2 regions of the Paenarthrobacter sp. R1 genome follow, and region 2 is predicted to be linked to the other one. Evidence: predicted binding sites of a transcription regulator. Region 2 holds the regulator's gene; the other holds the start of a gene.
The links. Region 2 encodes Rex, which represses fermentation and respiration genes when NADH is low (regulators of the CRP and FNR family bind a similar motif). Its sites were predicted from a motif close to CTTGTGAANNNNTTCACAAG; they were not measured.
Positions count from the first base shown of each region.

Region 1 (10,829 bases), 1.8 Mb from region 2:
GTGCAGAGGAACCCCGGCTGTGTTGATGAGCGTCTCCGGGCTGAGGAACTGCACGCCCGTGCTTGATGTGGGAATAAGGTCCTGCGCCCGTTCCACCAAAAGGCGCACCGTACGACGGACCAGGGAATCGGGGAGATCGCTGCGGCACAACAGCAGGTTGGCTACGCCCACCGTCCAGATCGCGGGGGCGTCGCCGTAGGTACCCGCCGGTATGAGCACGCGGTCGTAGTAATCACCATGTTCTGTGCGCAGGGCAGGGATATGCCGTGAGAGGTCCAGGAGCCGGACTCCCAGCACCGAGGCTGTTGCTGCGATGGCCGCGGTGGGGACCCCGCCGGACCAGAAGAGGGCGTCGATGGACCCACCCCGGAGCGCGGACAGCCCTTGGTTGAGGCCCAGATTGACCTGTTGCGGCGCGGGTTCAAGCACGGCGGAAGCGATGATCCGGGGAGCCGTCAGGGAAGTGCCGGACCCCGCTTCGCCCACCCCCACCACTTTTCCGGCCAGATCGGCGAAGGTCCCGATGCCGCTGTCCGCACGGACTATGCAATGAACATAGTTCTCGTACACCTTGCCAAGCGCCACCAGGCTTGTACCGGCCGGGGTTGTGCCCGCAGCGGCCAGGGTTGCGCCCGCAGCGGCCGGGGTTGCGCCCGTGGCGGCAGGGCTTGGGCCGGGCGCTGCCGGGCCCGGGGCCGGAAGCGCCGCCGTGTCGGCAAGCGCGACGGCGAAGGTCGCCTCGCCGGACATGACCCGCCGGATGTTCTCGAGACTTCCGCCAGTGACCAGAGGCTCTGCCGTTTCCGCCACGCCCTCGCGTTGCAGCAGACCTGCGAGCAAGGTGGCGAACTCCAAGTAGAAACCGCCCGATTCGCCACCAGCCACCGTCAGCTTCTCCGGTTTCGGCTCCGGCGTGCAGGCAGCGGAGGACATCAGCAGCCCTGCACTTCCCAGGATCAGCCCGGACGTGAGCACGGTACGGCGGGACAAAGGCCTAGCCATTCGCGCCACCGCCGAACTCCAGGCGTCCTATCAGCCCGTGCGGGACACGCTCCCGCAACACCAGCTTGCCTCCGTTGGCCTCGGCCAGCCGTTCCACGATGGTGAGGCCCAGGCCGTTGCCGGGAATTCCGCTGTGTTGAGGCGCGCGCCAAAACCGCGAGGTGGATGCCAGACGCTGATCAGCGTACAGTCCCGGGCCGTCGTCGGAGACCTCGATCGCCAGGCCGTCCCGAGTAGCTTCGGCCGCCACTGCGATGTGACCACCGGGGGAGTACTTGATGGCGTTGGCCAGCAACTCACCCACCATCTGGGCCAGTTCCTCGGGGTCGCACCGGAGCTCCAACGCGGGCCCGCTGTGGTCTTCCAAGGTAATGGTGGAGCCGGCCAACCGTGCCGCGGGGCCCGCCCTTTCCACCTCGCCTTGGAGTACCGGGAAAGGGTCAATGACGCTTTGCCGCCGATGCTCGGACGACTGCGCTGCAGCAGCCCCGGCCACGGCGCGATGCTCCGCGGTCGCCAGCTTCAGCACGCCGTCGAGCATTTCCTCAACGCGCTCCAGTTCGTCCACCACGCCGGCCGCCGCCGCCTTCGCCGGGCTGTTTTGCAGTTCAAGCTGCAGCAGGTCGATTCTGAGCCGCAGGGCGCCCACCGGGTTGCGCAGCTGGTGCGAGGTGTCCGCGATGAGCTGTCGCTGCGACTCCATGCTTTCGCTGACAGTGTTGGCCATGGCGGAGAACGATCGGCTCAGTTCCCGCAGCTCGGGCGGACCTGCCTCGGGAAGCTTGCTGGTCTTGCCCGTGGTTTCGAGTTGGTGTACCGCTTCACTCAAGCGGTGCACCGGCCGCAAAACCCAGCCGGTGAGGCGGGCAGCGACCAGCAGCAGCACCGCACCCATCACCAGGGCCGCGAGCCCGACGACGACCCACCGTTCGCGCAGTTTCGCCCGGGCCGCGTCGAGGTTGACTTCCAGGACGGCTTCTCCGAGCACCTGGCTGGCCGTTCCAAAAGAGCGCGAGATGACCTCCGTCCCGGATTCGAAGGGCCGGACCGTGCCGATGGTGGTGTCGCTGAGGTTGAGGCTGGCCCGGGCCAAGGCATCCTGAACGTCCCGTCTTTGCTCGCTCAGACCGCCGGAGGCCAGGGTTTGCTGCTGGAGGCGGATCAGGATGCCTTCGCCATAGAGTTCGGTGTACCGGTCCATTTCGCGCTGGAGCTGGGTGGTGTCGCCATCAGCGGAGGCATCGTTGGCGAGCTGGGCAAAACGGTTCAGGGCCGATACCCGGTTGATCTGCACGTCCTGGGTCAGTTCCCGCGCGGCTGACGTAAGGATGACGCTGGAAACCGTGACAACAATGAGCACGGCGATGACACTGAGGATCCCGAGGACGCGGACCTTCATCCCTGCTCCACGCGATACCCGACGCCCCGCACGTTGATGATGAACCCGGGCAGTTGCAGCTTGGACCTCAGGCCGGTCAGGTGGACATCCAAGGAGCGGGAGTGCGCCACGAAGGCGTCGCCCCACAGGGCATCCAGGATCTGCTCACGGGTCACCACGGAGCCGGCGTTGCGGACCAAGAGGCTGAGGAGGTCGAATTCGGTGGCGGTGAGGTTGAGTTCCCTGTCGTCGACGGCGGCGAGGCGGCGGTCGAGGTCTACGGTCAACGGTCCCACGGTGACCTCATGGGGCGTGCTTTGGCCGGAGCGGCGGGCCCTTCGCGTTACGGCCTCGATCCGGGCGAGCAGCTCCACCAGCTTGACCGGCTTGACCAGGTAATCGTCCGCACCCGAGCGCAGGCCCAGGACCACGCTGCGTTCATCATCGCGCGCCGTGAGGATCAGGATGGGGATGTGCGTGACTTGGCGGAGCTTCCTGAGCACTTCCAACCCGTCCAGGTCCGGGAGGCCCAGATCCAGGAGGATGACCTCGTGGTTGCGGTGGTCCAGGAGTGCATCTTCACCGCGGGACACCCTGGTTGGTTTGTGGCCCGCCGACGTCACGGCAGCCCCCAGTGCCGACGCCATGGCGTCGTCGTCCTCGACGATGAGCACGTGCACTGTTGATCCTTCTGGTAGCCCGGCGGGTGTTTTCCGCTACTTGAGCTTAACGTTGCGAGGCCCGCCCTGCGGCCTTCGCACTCAGCGAAGGGCGCAGAACGGGCCTCAGAGGGGGTGTTAGACGTTGACGAGGTCCTTCTTGTCGTCGTCTTTGCGGTTTCCCCAAGCATGTCCCTGCTCAGTATCGAGGTGCGTAGCCTTCTTGTTCTTGAGGGCGAAGACGTACACCAACAGCGAGATGAAGATGGCCGCCGTGACGTAGGTGAAGAACATGTCCACCTGGCCGGCTTTCTGCAGGGCAGCGCCGATCAGCGGGACCGTACCGCCGAACAGCGAGTTGGCGATCGCGTAGCCAAGACCCACGCCCAGCGCACGGATGGATGCCGGGAAGAGTTCAGCCTTCACCAGCGCATTGATGGACGTGTAGCCGCCAACCATCAAGAGGCCGCCCATCATGAGCAGGAAGGCGACGAACGGATCCTTGGTTCCGGCCAGGGTGGAGAGCAGCGGCCAAGTGAACAGGACACCGGTGACGCCGAACCAGATCAGCAGCGGCCTGCGGCCGATCTTGTCCGACAACATGCCGTAGACGGGCTGCAGCAACATGAAGATGAACAGTGCCCAGAAGTTGATGACGGAGGTGTCGGTCTTTGCGATGCCGGAGGTATCGTTCATGAACTTCAGGATGAAGTTGGTGTAGGTATAGAACGCCACCGTGCCGCCGAGGGTGATGCCGATGCAGATCAGCAGCGGCTTCCAGTGCTTGGTGAACAGGAGCTTCATGCTGCCCGGCTGGGCCTCGCCCTCAACCTTGACGTGCGCTGCACGGATCTGGTCGGCGGAGACGGTCTCTTCCATGGAGCGGCGGAGCCACAGGACAACCAGTGCAGCAACGCCGCCGATTGCGAACGGAATGCGCCAGCCCCACTCGGTCAGGTCTTCCTTGCTCATGGTGTTCTGCAGGATCACGAGGACCAGGAGGGCCAGCATCTGGCCGCCGATGAGCGTGACGTACTGGAAGCTGGAGAAGAAGCCGCGACGCTTGGCCGTTGCTGCCTCGGACATGTACGTGGCGCTGGTCCCGTACTCGCCGCCGACGGAGAAGCCTTGGACCACGCGGACGAAGACCAAGAGGATCATGGCCCACAGGCCGATGACGTCCTGGGTAGGCAGGATCGCAATGGCGAACGAACCCGCGGACATCAGGGTCACGCTCAGCGTCAGGGCAGCCTTCCGGCCCTTACGGTCCGCGTAGCGGCCGAAGAACCAGCTGCCGATCGGACGCATGAGGAACGACGTCGAGAAGACCGCCATCGCTTCAAGGCCAGCCTGCAGTTCGTCCTTGGAGTTGAAGAAGTGCGACTGGAAGTACGCGGCAAAAACGGTGTACACGTAGAGGTCGAACCACTCCACGAGGTTGCCCGCAGAGCCCTTGAGGATGTTGCTCACGGCCTTGCGTGTCTGTGCCGCCTCGCTCAGAGGCGCGGCTTGTTGGGTGCTCATCAATGAACCTTCCTGGACGGCTGCGCACATGGCAGTCGTGTCTTGCATGAGTTCGTTCTGTCCATGAAGCTCGTGCTCATGGCTTCCTTGCACATGGCTCTTCGTCGACTAAGAAAGGTCCTCTTGGGGGTGAAGAGGACATGTTCCAAGCTATGGGTGATGCACGGCACAGCCAACGTCGGAGGGGATTTCCTAACACTTCCTTAGGATTCCGAGAGGAAAACCCCGGTTCCGCGCCCCCACCGTTCCTCTATCACTTCCCGTCGGGTTTCCCGCGTTGCTCTATCACCTCCCGCCGGGTTTCCCGCGTTGCTCTATCACCTCCCGCCGGGATTCCCGCGTTCCTCTATCACTTCCCATAGCGCCTCACCCTTCGCGGGTTTATGGTTCTGGACATGAGCCCACTCGCACGGCTGGCCGGCGCGGTGAAACGGGAAGCGGCCGGCATCCCTTTGCCACCCGGGCAGGTGCTCGGGTTGGTCTTGGACGCGGTCCTACAACGGATACACCCCTTGCCCACGTTGTCCGCCCGACGCGCCCGCAGGAGCGCCGGGACGCTGTTGGTGCTGACCGGCGTCGGAATTACCGTTTGGGCGGTGGCGGAACGACGGCGGCACACCACCGGAAGCTTTGCCTTGGGCCGTCCGGAAGCGTTGGTGACCAGCGGTCCGTACTCCGCGAGCCGGCATCCGATGTACCTGGGCTGGTGGTTAATCCACGCAGGGGTTGCGGTGTACAAGGGCTCGCGCTGGGCGGCTGCAACCCTGCCCGCGGGCATGGCCGTGGAACACTTCGGCGCGTTGTGGGAAGAGAAGGCCCTCCAGAAGGAGTTTGGTCCGGCGTATAGCCAGTACATGGGCAACGTCCCGCGTTACGTCGGGTTCCCTGCGCGGACGCCCGACGGCGGTGAGCGGAGTTAGCCCCATAGCCGCCGTTATGCGGTGGGTGGGCAGATCTTGACCAGCCTCCAGGCCGACAACCTGCCGATCGCCGCGGCGGTTGCGATGGACAGGCTAAAGAGGACCGTACCCAAACTGGAAAGCCCACCAAAGGGTGCGCAGATCAGGGTGCCAACCACGAAGAACGCGGCCACGTGGAGCCATTGGTTCCGCACTTGCCTTAGAACCAGTCCTAACAGCCATCCGACTACGGATCCGATGAGTGCTGCGGGGATGGCGGCATAGATGAAGAAAATCAGCGCATATTCAGGGGCTTGCAGGGACAACAGGGTACTAAAGGCTACATAGGCAACCAAGACACCCATACCCAGCCCCTTCCCTCCCAAGGTCACCCTGACCCGCGGGTTGGGGAGCTGGGGAGGATGCGGTGTTGTGCGGTTGTACTGGTCATCGCCATGCGTACTCAATTGTCACTTCTCCGAAGAGCGCTGAGAGCTCCGGCCAATGACGGATACTCAAACACGAAACCGCATCGAGTAGCTTCCGTGGCTCTACCCATCGGCTCTTCAGGACCAGCTCGGTCTGGGTGCGGATGAGAACTGCCCCAACTTCAAGGAGCCAAGCGGGCGTCGGAATGCCGAAGGGGACGTCCAGGCTCACCCGGACCAGCCCCATGAGTTCGCGATTGTCTACCGGATTGGGCGACGCCGCATTGACTGCACCAACAAGCCCGGGTTTGGCGTGAATGAACATGACCGAACGGAACAAGTCCTCCACGTGGATCCAACTGAACTTCTGCGTCCCCGGTCCCATGTGCCCACCCAAGCCAAACCTGGCCAGGTTCCGGAGGGGGTTCATCACGCCCCCTGCGCCCAGTACGATCGCGATCCGAAGAGGCACCTTGCGCGTGCGCCGTGCAGTGGCGGCCTCCAACTCGTCTTCCCAAGCCTTGGCAACGTTGACAGAGAACCCGCTGCCGAGTTCGCCGGAAGCCTCCGACTGTGGGTGATCGTCGGCATGCCGGTAAATGGTCCCGGTACTTGAGTTGATCCAGGTGCTCGGTGGCTCGGCGCAGGCAGCCAAGGCGCGGCCCAACGTTCGAGTCGTCAACACGCGCGAATCCATAATTTCCCGGCGATTCCGCCTCCCGTAGCGGCAGTTCACGGAACGTCCGGCAAGGTTCACCAACAGTGCGGCGCCGTTCAGCGTACTGGTGATGGCGCCGTCGTCGTTCCACTGCGCGTCAGCCGACGCGTTCCGCCCGACTGTTCGGACCTTCCAACCCTCTTCAAGAAACCGCCGATGGAAGTAGCTGCCGATAAAGCCAGTGGCTCCGGCGATGACCACCGTCCGCGGGTTCATGAGTCTTCCTTGACGCTGCGAACCAGTCCCAGGACGTCGTCGAACACTTTGCTGACGCCGGGAATCTTCGCAAGCGACAGACCACGGGCCATCAGTGGCGCGGCGCCGTCAATCAGCCGGCGCGTGCGGCGTTGATCCGTGGATTGGTCGTATACCCAAAACAACGCGACGCCCATGTACGCCAGCCACAGCAGCTCGGGAAGATCGCCGCCTAGCTTCTTAGCGACGGCCGGAGTGGAACCTTCGACGGCGGAACGGAAGATCGCGAGCGACGCCTCCCGGGCGGGAGCGGATGCCGCGCCAAACGGGTTGACGGGCGACGTCGGCCGGATGGCTGTGGCAATGAAGTCGGAACCGAACTGGTGGTAAGGGGACATGACGTCGATGCCAGCGTGCAGAACGGCTTTCATGCGGCCTGCGAGATCCGGGATGCCTTCGAGTGCCTGTGCCGCGGCCGATGCGTGCTCATTCTGGACTTGGATGTACAACTCCTGAACGAGCTCGTCTTTGGACGCGAAGTAGTAGTAAGCGTTGCCGACGGAAACTCCCGCTTCTTGGGCAATGGCGCGCATGGTGGTTTTCTCGAAGCCGATCTCCCGGAACATCTTCAATGCGACGTCGGCTACGAGTTGGCGGGTTTGCGCGCTCTTAATTGCCATCGGGCCCCTCCTGTTTGAACGTGTTCAAGAATCAGTATGGCACCTTTCTGAACGCGTTCAAAAAGGTGAGGTGGCAGAGGGATGGCCGATTGAGGGTGGGATGTGGCAGAGGGATGGTTGGGAGGGGGTGGGATGTGAGAGAAGGATGGCCGATTGGGGGTGGGATGTGGCAGAGGGACGGGGATGGGAGAATGTAACGTGGTGCCGGGCCAAACGTGCCCGCCACCCACAGTGCTAATACAGCGGGGCGCTCTCCGAAAAGGATGAGGCGCCTGCGCGAACCACTACGAATGGATGACCCATGCCCTCGCCTTCCGGCAGTACCTTGAGCAAGCCCGCGCCCCGTTTCGCTTCGATCGGATCTCCCTATTTCGGCATCATGCTGGCCGTCATGGCGGTGGTGTTGATCCTGTCCAACATCGGCGCTTCCAAGGGTGTGGTGCTCGGGCCGATCATCACCGACGGCGGATTCTTCCTCTTCCCGCTCGCGTACATTCTGGGCGACGTCATGAGCGAGGTCTACGGCTTCAAAGTTGCCCGGAAGGCGATCATCACCTCGTTCGCGTTATCGGTGTTTGCATCGCTCTGCTACTGGGTGATCATCATTCTTCCGGGCTTCGACGACGATTACGGTGTGGCCAAGCAAGCCGCCATCGAAGGCGCGTTGGGACCCGTCCCGCAGATCGTCCTCGCCTCCTTGCTTGCGTTCCTGGCCGGACAAACCATCAACTCGTGGATCCTCGTGAAGATGAAGGAACGCACGGGTGAGAAGAGCCTGTGGGCCCGGCTCATGGGTTCGTCGGTGGTGGGCGAATTCGTGGACACGCTGATCTTCTGCAGCATCGCCGCGTCCGTCATCGGCATCTCCGACGTCGGCTCGTTCGTGAACTACGTCCTGGTCGGCTTCCTGTACAAGACCGCCGTCGAGTTCCTGTTCGTGCCCGTCACCGTCCTGGTAGTGGGCTGGATCAAGAAGCGTGAACCGAGCTACGGAGAAGTCGCCGCCTAGGCCCTCGTCGAGTTCGCCGGAAGCCTGCGGTAGACCAGCGACGTTCCGCACGAGCGAGCAGGGCTCCGGCGAACTCGCGAACCGGAGAAGTCGCAGCCAGCTAGGAGTAGTACCGCCCCAACGTCTCGGCCTTGAACTCGAAGAAGTCCCCGGATTCGATGGCCAAGCGCGCGTCGTCCACCATCTTCACCACGAAGCGCTCGTTGTGGATGGAGATCAGCGTGGCCGACACCATTTCCTTGGCCTTGAACAGGTGGTGGATGTACGCGCGGGAGTAGTTGGTGCAGGTGTAGCAGTCGCAGCCGTCCTGCAATGGACCGAAGTCCTTCTTGTACTTGGCTCCGGAGAGGTTGAAGCGGCCGAACGGCGTGTAGAACGCGGAGTTCCGGGCAACGCGCGTGGGGGAGACGCAGTCGAAGGTGTCGGCACCGTTCTCGATGGCGGTGAAGATGTCATCGGGTTCGGAGATGCCTAGGAGATGCCGGGGCTTGTCCTCCGGAAGCTCCTCGTTGCACCAGCGGACGATCGTCCCGAGGTTTTCCTTCTCCAGCGCTCCGCCGATTCCGTATCCATCGAAGGGCATGGCGCCAAGGTCGCGGCAGGCTTTGCGCCGCAGGTCCTCGTACTGCGCGCCCTGGATCACGCCGAACAGCGCCTGGTACGGCTTGCCCACCCGCGAGGCCGTCAAGGCAAAGTGCTCCTCCAGGCACCGCAGCGCCCACAACCGGGTGCGTTCCAAGGATTCTTCCTGGTAGCCGCGGGAGTTCTGCAGGGTGGTGAGCTCGTCGAAGGCGAACATGATGTCCGCGCCGATCTGGTGCTGGACCTGCATGGAGATCTCGGGGGAGAACCGGTGTTTGTCCCCGTTGAGGTGCGACTTGAACCAGACGCCGTCGTCATCGATGTGCGCCAGGCGCTCCTTCCCGGGAGCAACAGCGTCGTCAGGGCCTGAGGTGTCAACATTCTTCATGTCGATCACCTTCTTGAACCCGGAGCCCAGGCTCATCACTTGGAAACCGCCGGAGTCGGTGAACGTGGGGCCTTGCCAGTTCATGAACGCACCCAGACCACCCGCGGCATCGAGGATTTCAGGCCCGGGTTGCAGGTAAAGGTGGTAAGCGTTGGCCAGCACGGCTTGCGCGCCAAGTTCGGCGATTGACTCGGGCAGGACGGCCTTGACGGTCGCTTTGGTCCCGACGGCGATGAATGCGGGCGTCTGGATGGTCCCGTGCGGCGTGGTGATGGTGCCGGTCCGGCCCAGGAATTCGCCTCCGTTTGCTTCTACAAGGGAGGACGACGGCGACGACGTTTCCGTCAGGCGGCGGCCCACCGTGAAGCCGAATTCGGTTTGCTCCGCCGGAAGCGCCCCGTTGGAACGAGGCGCGGCGGTAGGAAGCGGGGAGGACTGGGAAACAGAAGCTGGCACGCTACCAAGTGTGCCAGCTTTACCGAAGGTAACTTGACGTGGCGGCCGTCAGGAACCGTAGTTCGACTCTTTCCACTTGTCCCACGAGGACCGGATGTCCGCCAAGGTGTGGGCCCCCAGATCGTACGTTGAGGCAATGACGATCGCTCCGCCGTCGGGCCTCTTCTCCGGTATGGGCAGTTGCTCGGCAACGATCAGCAGCCCGTCCCCGTGTTCAGCGTAGCTGCGGACCGTGACGCCTACTTGGTGGCGGCTCTTGAACCAGACCTTCCCGGAAATAGCCTCACCGGTGCCCAGCGTCAGCGAGTACTCGTCGCCCACGGGTGGCAGGTCGCCCAGCCCCAGCTTTTCTATGGCCGATCCACTCCCGGAGACCGACAGGAAGTGGGTTCGCCGCTTGCCATGCGGGTGGCGCTCCAAGGCGAAACGCAGCTGGTTGATGAACGTGAGCCAGCCTTGGGTGATGTCCTCGTCCCATTCCGCCCACTCGGAGTTATGGTCCAGGGCCGCCCGGGTGACCTTGAGCTCGGTGCCCCCGGACACGGGATGCAGTTCGAAGACATCGCCGCCGTTGACGGTCAGGCTGGTGTGGTCCGGACCCTCCACGACGTCGGTGTTGAAGTAGATCTGTTTGATTTCGTCATTCAGGTCATCGGCTTCCCAGCCGTGCCATTGGGCCACCAGCGACGGTTCGCGCAGCATATTCCAAACCTGCGGCGCATCAGCATTAATCACAACGCTCAGATTGTTCGTCATGGCCCCGAATTTACCGCCGTTTAGGCGCCCGCAACAGACCTTGACGCCATGGTGCGGAGCCCGGCCGGGGATCAGGCCCGGACTGCCTCGAGTTCATTGCCGATCCGGCGTCCCAGTTCGTCCTCGTCGATGGTCTCGGAGCCGCCGTGGGCGCG
Region 1 is NZ_CP127115.1:3,051,263-3,062,091, forward strand. Features, by position in the region: gene QN084_RS14820 (TAXI family TRAP transporter solute-binding subunit) at 1-1,002, opposite strand, end outside; gene QN084_RS14825 (sensor histidine kinase) at 995-2,401, opposite strand; gene QN084_RS14830 (response regulator transcription factor) at 2,398-3,060, opposite strand; gene QN084_RS14835 (MFS transporter) at 3,178-4,563, opposite strand; gene QN084_RS14840 (methyltransferase family protein) at 4,959-5,483, shown strand; gene QN084_RS14845 (hypothetical protein) at 5,498-5,929, opposite strand; partial or broken gene QN084_RS14850 (TIGR01777 family oxidoreductase) at 5,926-6,824, opposite strand; gene QN084_RS14855 (TetR/AcrR family transcriptional regulator) at 6,821-7,483, opposite strand; gene QN084_RS14860 (queuosine precursor transporter) at 7,785-8,492, shown strand; gene tgt (tRNA guanosine(34) transglycosylase Tgt) at 8,593-9,822, opposite strand; gene QN084_RS14870 (SRPBCC family protein) at 9,967-10,674, opposite strand; gene QN084_RS14875 (DUF6707 family protein) at 10,746-10,829, opposite strand, start outside.
Region 1: the regulator Rex is predicted to act here: its motif matches at 7,528-7,547, upstream of QN084_RS14860 (queuosine precursor transporter).

Region 2 (10,829 bases):
AAGTACGCGCCGTCATGGACGGCGTCGACGACCGGCTGCTGGTGATCGTGGGCCCCTGCTCCATCCATGACCCCAAGGCAGGCCTCGAATACGCCCGGCGGCTGGTCAGCCAGGCCGAGAAGCACAAGGAAGACCTGCTGATCGTCATGCGGACCTACTTCGAAAAGCCGCGCACCACCGTGGGGTGGAAGGGCCTCATCAACGATCCCCACCTGGACGGCAGCCATGACATCGCCTCCGGCCTCCGCGCCGCCCGCGGCTTCCTGAAACAGGTCACTTCCTTGGGGTTGCCCACCGCCACGGAGTTCCTGGAACCCATCAGCCCGCAGTACATGGCTGACCTGGTTTCCTGGGGTGCCATCGGCGCGCGGACCACCGAAAGCCAGATCCACCGCCAGCTCGCCTCCGGACTGTCCATGCCCATCGGCTTCAAGAACGGTACCGACGGCGACCTCCAGGTAGCCATCGACGCTTGCGGCGCCGCTGCCGCCGAACAGGCCTTCCTGGGAATCGACGACGACGGCCGGGCGGCTTTGGTGGCAACCGCTGGAAACCCGGACACGCACGTGATTCTCCGCGGCGGACGCAAGGGCCCCAACTACTCGCAGGATGACGTGGCCCATGCCTCGGAAAAGCTCTCTTCGAAGGGCCTGAACCCCCGGCTGATCGTCGACGCAAGCCACGCCAACAGCGGGAAGAGCCACCACCGCCAGGCCGAAGTGGCGCTGGAGATCGGCGCCCAGCTGGAATCCGATCCGGCCACCCCCATCGCCGGCGTCATGCTGGAAAGCTTCCTGGTTGGCGGAGCGCAGAACCTGGACGTCGCCAAGCAGCTCGCGGGGGAACAGGACCTCGTCTACGGCCAGAGCGTCACGGATGCTTGCATGGAGTGGGACGTTACTGCTTCCGTTCTGGAGCAGCTGGCGGCCTCGGCCCGGAAGCGTCGGCTGGCGTCGGGGGAGTAGGCGGGAAGTACAGTCCCACTTTTCCCAAAGTGCTTTCACATTGGCACCATCAGCCTCTAGAGTATCTAGACATGGTTGTTTGATGGCTCAGCATCGGCACACCGTTCTGCTGGGGGTGTCCTATTGTCTGAGAGCAAAGGAATATGGGAAATGTCCGCGGAGACTAACTTCTCGAACGCGCGTTTCATGACGGTGGCCGAAGTGGCCGACGTCCTGCGCGTTTCCAAAATGACCGTGTACCGCTTGGTTCACTCCGGAGAAATGCCGGCCGTCAGGTTCGGCCGTTCTTTCCGTGTCCCCGAGGAGGCCGTCGCACAGTACCTGAAAGGTGCTGTTGTGGACGGGCAAACCGAGACCGCCTGAGTGCCGATTGTCCGCACAGCGGGCCGTGGTCATCGGGTACCTCTGCGAAGCGGTACCCTGTTAAGGAACGTTTTACGTCATTGTAAGAATCTGTCAGTTGTACTGTCTGCTGCTTTGTCCGCGGATCCGTTCCAACAGACAGGACCTTCATCTAGTTTGTAAGGAACTTTCGTGGGTTCAGTTATTAAGAAGCGCCGCAAGCGTATGGCCAAGAAGAAGCACCGCAAGCTGCTTCGCAAGACTCGCCACCAGCGCCGCAATAAGAAGTAGAAATACTTCATCAAGCGTGAATGCCCGTTGCCTCCAAGGTAACGGGCATTTCTGCATCCCCGCCCCTCCTGCATCCCTCTATCACCTCCCGCGCCCTTTAGGGTGCCCCTCTATCACCTCCCGCCGGTTTCGGGGCGTTCCTCTATCACCTCCCGCCGGTTGTGGGGGGTGTTCCTCTATCACCTCCCGCCGGTTGTGGGGGGTGTTCCTCTATCACGTTCCGCCGGTTTCGGGGCGTCCATCTATCACCCCCGGGCAAAGCCGGACTCGACCGAAGGGTCCATCCACGCCGTCCGCAGTGCCTTTTTGATCTGCTTCGTTGCAGAGACGAAGTCTTCTCCCGCGTCGTCTTTGTCGAATACCAAAACGGTCCATCCGGCCGCCCGAAAGGCTTTATCCCTGCGCATATCGCTGAGGATCTGTTCCTCCTCAAGGTGATGGCCGCCGTCGTACTGTATGGCGAGCCGGCGGGCCCTGAAGCCCAGGTCGGTAGTCGGCGAGAAGGGATCCCCTACCCGAAGTTTCACTTGGAGTTCAGGCTCCGGGAGGCCAGCATCGAGCATGGCGAGCCGAAGCCGCGTTTCCGGTGCCGAATCAGCGCCGACGCGCAAAAGCTCGAGGGCCTCACGCGCGCGGACGACGCCCTGCCTTCTGCGGTGACGGTCCAGCAGTGTGCGCAGTTCAGCGAGGGTTGTGTATGGAGCAGTTCGTCCTTCCAACTCCGGCCTCGGCACGCGTATGAGCTGATCTCCAACGCAGATGAGGTCGTATAACGGTAGTTGTGTGGCCAAGTCGAGCCACGTCCTCGAACGCGTGGTCATCCGAATTCCCTGCGTCTCTTCGACTTCACCGTCAAAGGCCAACACAGTATGTCCGACCACTCCTTTGCGGCGCACAGGCGGAAGCTTCCTGGGTTTGCTGAGGTGCAGTTCGTTGGAATCTGACAACCACGGCGGAAGGAAAAGTCCCTGTAATCTTGCGGCAGTAACGTGTGAAATCCATGCGCCCGGGCTGGCGGCGGACAACGACCGCGCTGCCGCTGCAAGGTCGAAATCCCACTCCACCGGTCGATAGAGGCCCCTGCTGACAGGATCGATGTCAGCTCGCCGCCATAGCTCGGTCTGTTGTAACCCCGCAGCTTTGGCTTCATTCAATGTAAAGGGCGCGTAAGGCAGTCTAGGGCTGATGAGAGAAGGCTTTTCCATAAAGGCATTGTTGCCGGAAAGCCTCGATGCCCGCAGAAGTTATCCACAGGTCGGCGGTCGATCTGACCGGGTGATAGAGGAAGCCGGAAAACCGGGCGGGAAGTGATAGAGGAGGCCGGAAAACCGGGCGGGAAGTGATAGAGGATCAGCGGGGGGTGCGGAAGCGGCTGAATCCCCGCCACAATCCATAAACAGCCCCACCCACCGTAGCGGCTTTGAGGCCGAGGGTCGCCGCGCGGCGACCGGAGCGGAAGTCGTAGACCGGCCAGTTGTTCTCGCGGGCGTGCTTGCGAAGCCGGGAATCAGGATTGATCACCACGGGATGGCCCACCATGGTGAGGAGGGGGATGTCATTGGCGGAGTCGCTGTAGGCCCAGCAGTGCTCCAAATCCAGGCCTTCCCTTTCAGCGACCAGGCTGACGGCGACTGCTTTGGCCGGACCATGCAGAATGTCGCCCACCAAACGCCCGGTATACATACCGTCCTCGATCTCACCGACGGTACCCAAAGCGCCGGTCAGCCCAAGCCTGGTGGATATCACTGTGGCAACTTCGATAGGAGTTGCAGTAACCAGCCAGACGGGTCGACCAATTCGAAGATGCTGCTCCGCCAAGGCCTTGGTGCCGGGCCAAATCCTGGACTCGATCATTTCGTCGTAGACCTCTTCGCCAAGTGCTTTGATGTCATCGACAGTGATTCCTGCGGCGAGCGTTAAGGCCGAGTCCCGGACGGCATGGACATCATCCAGGTTTTCGCCGCGCAATACGAACTTGAACTGTTTCCAGGCGAACCCCGCCGCCTGGGACAGCGTGAAGGCCCTTCGTTCGTACATTTTCCGGGCCACATGGAAGAGGCTTGCGCCCTTCATCAAGGTGTTGTCCACGTCGAAGAAAGCAGCCTCACCGGTATTCGACTGCGCTAGGGCAGCCGCGGCTATGGCGGCGTTATTCTCCTCGGGCATGCATTGAGTCTAGTCAATTGCCGCCGCCCCTCGCTGGGAGGCGCGTTCACGCCGCCCCGCGGGTGGGATGTGGGAGAGGGATGGTCGGGTGGGGGTGGGATGTGGGAGAGGGATGGTCGGGTGGGGGTGGGATGTGGCAGAGGGATGGTCGGGTGGGGGTGGGATGTGGCAGAGGGATGGTCGGGTGGGGGTGGGATGTGGGAGAGGGATGGTGGGAAGGGGGTGGGATGTGGCAGAGGGATGGGCTGGACGGGGGTTAACGTGGAGGCATGGCTACTCCCGACGTCGTCCTCCTCACCAAAGCTGACTGCCACCTCTGCACGGCGGCCCGCGCCGCCGTCGAACGCGTGACCTCCGGGCTCGGAGTGGCGTGGACGGAGCAACGGATCGAGGATGATCCTGAGCTGCAGCAGAAGTACGCGGAGGAGATCCCGGTGGTCCTGGTGGACGGCGTGCAGCGGGATTTTTGGACCATCGACGAACAGCGGTTGATGCGGATTCTCAAGAAGGCCCTGGCGGCCTGAGCGGCAGCAACCGGGAGGTAACGGCTTTTGTTGAGCGTGGCCGGGGGCCATAGAGTTGAACAACAAAGTGACGCAATGGAGAAAACCGTGACTGCGCTGGAACCGTCCCCTGAAGCAACAACGGGGGACCATGAATCTGCCACGAAGCAGATCCCGCCCGCGGCTGTGGCCCGGATGACCCTCTACTTGCGCGCGCTGAACTCGCTTCTGGCTGAAGGCGTGGAGCGGGTCTCTTCGGAGGCCTTGGCTGAGGCTTCCGGTGTCAGCTCCTCCACCCTCCGCAAGGACCTGTCCTACGTGGGGTCTTACGGCACCCGGGGGGTGGGCTACGAGGTGCAGAATCTCAGCCGCCACATCGCCGCTGCCATGGGGCTGACGCACGACTGGAAGGTCGCGATTGTTGGTGCCGGTAACCTCGGCAAGGCGCTGGCCCGGTACGGAGGGTTCGAGTCCCGTGGCTTCGATGTTGTTGCCATTTTCGACGCCGATCCCATGGTGATCGGCAACGAGGTGGGCTGGCTGCGGGTCAGCGATGCCGCCGAGCTGGAACGCGTCTTGGAGCGGACCCACGCCAACATGGTGGTGTTGGCGCTCCCTGCAACAGTCGCCCAGCAAGTCTGCGACCGGGTTATCGCCGCGGGGATCCGTAGCATCCTGAGCTTCGCACCCGTGCTCCTTCAGGTCCCGCCGCACGTCAATCTGCGGAAAGTCGACATGGCCACCGAGCTGCAGATCCTGGCGTACCACGCACAACGGGCACAGACTCCGGGCGAGGCCGTTTAGCCCGCCGGGTCCGTGCCCGTCGTTGAAAGTTCACGGCCTCTGACCGTGAAGTGATGGCCTAGCGGCCGTAAGGGTTCTGGTACGGGTTGCCGAAGGCCTGCTGCTTACGGAAGTAGGGAGCAGTAGCCGGCAGGTAAAGCAACACCATCGCGGCAACGCCGAGCAGGATGGTGATGGTGCCCACGCCGATCTGGGTCAGGCCGAGAAGCGAAATCGCAGCGAAGACCGTGCCCAGGATGCGGGCCCAGTTCTTGCCCTTGCGGATCTTGAAGGCGACCAAGGCATACAGCCCGGCCATGATGAGCGAAATGATGACCACGAACGTGATGGCAACGCCAACGATGCTGCTCACCGAGATTTCGCTTCCGCTGGTGCCCTGCGCATCAAGGGCGTCCTGAATCATGGACTGGCCTTCGCTGGAGTTCAGCAGGGCGATGGTTATGGGGATGGAGATCAGGGTCAGGATGCCGGCAGCAAGGATCATCCAGAAGGAAACGTTGACCAGTTGGGGGACGCCGCTGGGACCGGGCTGCTGGCTGGGCCAGTTGGTGTCCTGCCCGTACTGCGGAGCAGCTTGGCCGTAAGGCGAACCCTGCTGCCCATACTGGGGAGCCTGCTGCCCGTACTGCGGTGCCTGTTGACCATACTGTGGGGCTTGCTGGCCATACTGCGGCGTCTGCTGACCGTACTGGGGAGCCGCCGGCTGCCCGTACTGCGGCGCCTGCGGCTGGGACTGCTGGCCGTACTGCGGTGTTGAGGGCTGGGACCCCTGCTGCTCGGGGCCGGAGTCGCCCGGGTTCGAGGGCGGGTAGGGAGGGTTGCTCATGGCATTCCTTTGCTTGTTCGACTGCTGGTACGGCTACCGGGGTCCACAAAATACCCTGCCCCCAGCATGGTTCTGAATCCACCGTACCCCGACCGTTTGGCGGTGGGGACGAGCACACGCTGGAATTTCCCGCGTGTGGATAAATCATCATGTGGGCGTACAAAGACCGCGGGAAATACGCCTTCGTGATGAAGGCCGCGGACCCCAATAAGGGCCGCGGCCTTCCGCGCTTGAGCAACGCCCGACGGCGGAGCATCGGTTTGGTCAGGCAGTGCCCTTGACTGCCTTGAACCAAAGTTGCGAGTTGGGAAGCCACATGAGGACAACGGCTACGGCGCTGACAAGGAAGCCGAACCAGTTGCTGCCCAGCCCGGTGCTTGGACCGCCCATGTTGATGGATCCGAAGATGGCGCGCACCAGTGACACGGCGGCAATGGCGGTGAGCGCCAGGCGCGCCCATTCCTTGCCTTCCTTCATCTTCATGGCCAGCACCACTTGGGCTGCGGCCACGGCGAGGCTCACGAGGAGCAGTACCAGTGCTACGGCTGCCAGGGCCGGAATGAAGGCGAAGGCCGCGATGATGGCGAAAAGTCCGATCAGCCCGAACAGCAACCCAACCAGGCCCGAGATCACCCAGATGAAATAGGACACTTTCAGCTCGGTGGGCAGGCCTTGGGTCTTGAACATGCCGGAGAAGCCACCCTGGGGGAGGACATCGTTGAAGCTCCGGGGACCGTCGGTGGGCATTTCGAAGTGGAACCCGCCGGGCTGGCCCGCAGCAGGCTGCGAATACTGGCCCGGCTGTGAATACTGGCCGGGCTGGGACTGCTGACCCGGAGACTGATAACCCGGGGGCGGCTGGTAGCCCTGGGGAGGTTGGTAGCCCTGCGGAGGCTGGTAACCCGCAGGAGGAACATTGCCGGGCTGCGGAGGCTGGGCGCCGGGCTGCTGTGGCTGTGGTGCTTCGTCTGGGTTACTCATGGCATCACTCTAGACCGCAGGGTGTACGAAACATAGGAAATTCCGGACCAACGATTTGGGTAGATACGCGCAGGTCAGCCAGCTATTGGCCCGGCGAGTTCCGAGCATGCGGAAACGGCGCCTCCGCCCAGCCCCGTGGGGGCTCACCTGATGCGGTGAGGGGGAGACGCCGTTCCGTGGAAAAGCGGGGAAATCAGGCAGCGGCCGGTGCGATGAAGGCGAGTTCGAGGTTGATGGCAACCTTGTCGCTGACCAGGACGCCGCCGGCCTCGAGCACGGCGTTCCACGTGAGGCCGAAGTCCTTGCGGCTGATGGTGGTTTCGCCGGAGACGCCGGCGCGGGTGTTGCCGAACGGATCTACGGCCACGCCGTTGAACTCGGTCTCGATGGCAACTTCCTTGGTGACACCCTTGATGGTGAGATCGCCCACAAGGTCGAAGCCGTCTCCGTTGGCCTTGACGTGGCGGGAGACGAAGGTGATCTCCGGGAACTTCTCCACGTCGAAGAAGTCCTCGCCCTTGACGTGGGCGTCGCGGTTGGCGTCACCGGAGTCGAAGCTGGCGGTCTGGATGGTGGCGGTCACCTTGGAGTCCGTGAGGGTTTCGCCGACCTCCAGGGTGGCGGACGCGTCCTTGAACTGGCCGCGAACCTTGCTGATACCGGCGTGACGTACGGTGAAAGCGATCTCGCTGTGGGAGTTGTCGAGGGTCCAAGTGCCGGTGGTGACGTTGGCGGGGAGGGTCATCATGGTGTTGCTCCTGTGTGGTGGAAGGGATAGTGCTTACCCGGCTGAACCTGATTACTTGAAGCATCAACCGAGCTTCGTATCCAGTATAAACATGCATATGCATCTTTTATTCCGCCTCGCCGGAACATTTTTGGAAAACTTTGAGTTCTACTAGCGGTAGAAGATTTCAGATCGCTCCGTATCTTTGAGAAACTGGTAAACATGCCCCACGCAACTGTCCATCTGCTCCGCCATGGCGAAGTCCATAATCCCGATGGCGTCCTGTATGGTCGGCTGCCCGAATTCCACCTCTCCGAACGGGGCAGGGACATGGCCCGCATGCTTGCCGAGCACTTCACGGCGCGTGCAGGAAACGGCGCGAAGATCGTCCATCTGGTGGCCTCGCCACTGACGCGCGCCCAGGAAACTGCCATGCCCACGGCGGAAGCACTTGGCCTGGAGATCACTACCGACCCGCGCATCATCGAGGCGGAGAACCACTTCGAGGGGCTCCACCCGACCAAGAGCGAGTTCCTGAAGCCCAAGCACTGGTACTACTTCCGCAATCCGTTGCGGCCTTCCTGGGGCGAACCGTACAAGGAACAGGCGGCCCGCGTGTTCGCCGCGGTCCAGGATGCCCGCCTGAAGGCCCTTGAACTGGGCGGTGAGGGAGCAGAAGCAATCCTCGTCAGCCACCAGCTGCCCATCTGGGCTACCCGCCTGTCCGCGGAGGGCCGGCCGTTGGCCCACGACCCCCGGAAGCGTGAATGCACCCTGACGTCATTGACGTCGTTGGTGTTTGACGAAGACGGCAAGATCCTCCGCGTCGAGTACAGCGAGCCCGCGGCAGTCCTGCTGCCCGGTGCTGCCAGCACCCCGGGGGCATGAAAGCGAATCATGGATAAGAAGAACCTCACGCGCCGCAGTGCGCTCGCTGCCGGCGGCGTCCTCCTGGCAGGGCTCACCATGGGCCTCTCTGCCTGTGCCCAGGAGGATTCCCTTGCCGAACAGGCGCGCAAAGGCGACAACAAGAACTACGTTGCAGGCGACGGCTCCGTGACCGAGTTTGCCAAGGCTGACCGCAGTGCACCTGTGGCGCTCAAGGGAACCCTCTTTGACGGAACGGCCGTAACCCCGGACGTCCTCAAGGGAAAAGTCACGGTGCTGAACTTCTGGTTCGCCGCCTGCGCGCCCTGCCGGGTGGAGGCGCCGCAGCTCGAAGCCCTGCACCAGGAGTACAAGGACCAGGGCGTCCAGTTCTTCGGGGTCAACCTGCGTGACGAAAAAGCCACGGCCGAAGCGTTCGACAAGACCTTCAACATCACCTACCCGAGCTTCAACGACAAGGACGGGGCGGTCCTGCTCTCCGTCTCCGGCATTGTTCCACCCGGCGCCGTACCCACCACCCTGGTGCTGGACAAGGACGGCAAAGTTGCCTCCCGTGTGCTGGGCGAGATCGAAAAGAGCACGCTCAAGGCCCTGATCGCTTCAGCCGTGGCCGAGTAGTCCCATGAACAGTCCCTTCGCCGAAACCATCCTGAACGGATCGTTGCTGCTGGCCGTGCCGGTGGCTCTTTTGGCGGGCCTTGTCTCCTTTCTTTCCCCGTGCGTGCTGCCGCTCGTCCCGGGTTACCTTGGCTACGTCACCGGGCTGACCGGCGTCGACCTCCAACGGCAGCGGCGGGGCCGCATGCTGGCCGGGATCGGCCTGTTCGTGCTGGGCTTTTCGGTCATCTTCGTGCTCCTGGGCGGGGCGTTCGGCCAGCTGGGCACAGTGCTCACCGGCAGCCAAAACGCTTGGATCACCCAGCTCCTGGGGGTCCTGGTGATCATCATGGGCGTAGTGTTCATGGGCGGCTTCTCCTGGTTGCAGCGCGACGCGAAGATCCACGCCAAACCTCCCGCCGGCCTGTGGGGTGCTCCGTTGCTTGGGCTGACGTTCGGCCTGGGGTGGGCTCCGTGCATCGGGCCGACCTATTCGGCCGTGCAGCTGTTGAGCCTTTCCGGGGGATCGTCCGCGGCGAAGGGTGCGCTGCTCGCCTTCGTTTACAGCCTGGGACTGGGGGTGCCGTTCCTGTTGATCGCGCTGGCCGTCCGGCGTGGCATGGGCGTGATGTCCTTCTTCCGCAAGCACCGCCTGGCCATCCAGCGGATCGGCGGCGGCATCCTGATTTTGCTTGGCATTCTCATGGCCACAGGAGTGTGGGGTCATTGGGTGACTGAGTTGCAGTACTGGTTCCAAACCGACGTGAAGTTGCCGATCTGATGAGCGAGTCCGTGAAATCCACCAAGAAGTCTCCCGCCGAAGGACCTGACGCAGGCAAGCTCCAGCAAGCAAAGTCGGACGCCGCGCTGCCCACGTTGGGTGTTGGCGGCATGCTCCGTTGGGCCTGGACGCAGCTCACCAGCATGCGCACGGCCCTGTTCCTGCTGCTCCTGCTTGCGGTTGCCGCAGTGCCCGGATCGCTGTTCCCGCAACGGCCCGCGAACCCCGCAGTGGTGACCGACTGGATCAAGAACAACCCGACGTCGGGCCCGTTCCTGGATGCTGTGCAGATGTTCGACGTCTACTCCTCGGCGTGGTTCTCGGCCATCTACCTGCTGTTGTTCATTTCGCTGATCGGTTGCGTCACGCCCCGGGCCATTGCGCACTACAAGGCCATGAAGTCCCAGCCCCCGCGTACGCCCAAGCGCCTGTCGCGGCTTCCGGAGTACGGCACGCTGGTGTTGGCCGCCGACGCCGGGATCCCGGCGTCGAAGGCCATCACCGATGCCGCCGGGGTTCTGAAGAAGCGCGGCTACCGCGTTGAGGTCAGGGACGCCGACGGCGATCTGCCGAGCCTGGGCGCCGAGCGCGGCTTCATGAAGGAAGTGGGAAACCTGATTTTCCACACGTCGCTGATCGGCGTGCTGGTGTCAGTGGCCATCGGCGGGCTGTTCGGCTACAGCGGTCAGCGCATCCTTGTGGAGGGCGACACGTTCGTCAACACCCTGGTGGGCTACGACCAGTTCTCCCCGGGCACCAACTTCCAGAGCGGCTGGCTGCAGCCGTACTCGGTCCGCCTGGACAAATTCCAAGCGACTTTTGACAGGGAATCGCCCCGGAAGACCGGCCAGCCGATCGACTACACGGCCGAGGTGACCACCAAGGAAAACACGGACGCTCCCGAGAAGAAGGAGATCCTCAAGGTCAACGACCCCATCTCCCTGGGCGGCACCAGCAT
Region 2 is NZ_CP127115.1:1,224,506-1,235,334, reverse strand. Features, by position in the region: gene QN084_RS05855 (3-deoxy-7-phosphoheptulonate synthase) at 1-965, shown strand, start outside; gene QN084_RS05850 (helix-turn-helix domain-containing protein) at 1,116-1,328, shown strand; gene QN084_RS05845 (30S ribosomal protein bS22) at 1,500-1,598, shown strand; gene QN084_RS23990 (endonuclease domain-containing protein) at 1,844-2,419, opposite strand; gene QN084_RS05835 (HAD family hydrolase) at 2,949-3,764, opposite strand; gene QN084_RS05830 (glutaredoxin family protein) at 4,034-4,288, shown strand; gene QN084_RS05825 (redox-sensing transcriptional repressor Rex) at 4,364-5,071, shown strand; gene QN084_RS05820 (hypothetical protein) at 5,130-5,897, opposite strand; gene QN084_RS05815 (hypothetical protein) at 6,162-6,878, opposite strand; gene QN084_RS05810 (YceI family protein) at 7,072-7,623, opposite strand; gene QN084_RS05805 (histidine phosphatase family protein) at 7,828-8,493, shown strand; gene QN084_RS05800 (TlpA family protein disulfide reductase) at 8,503-9,111, shown strand; gene QN084_RS05795 (cytochrome c biogenesis CcdA family protein) at 9,116-9,871, shown strand; gene resB (cytochrome c biogenesis protein ResB) at 9,871-10,829, shown strand, end outside.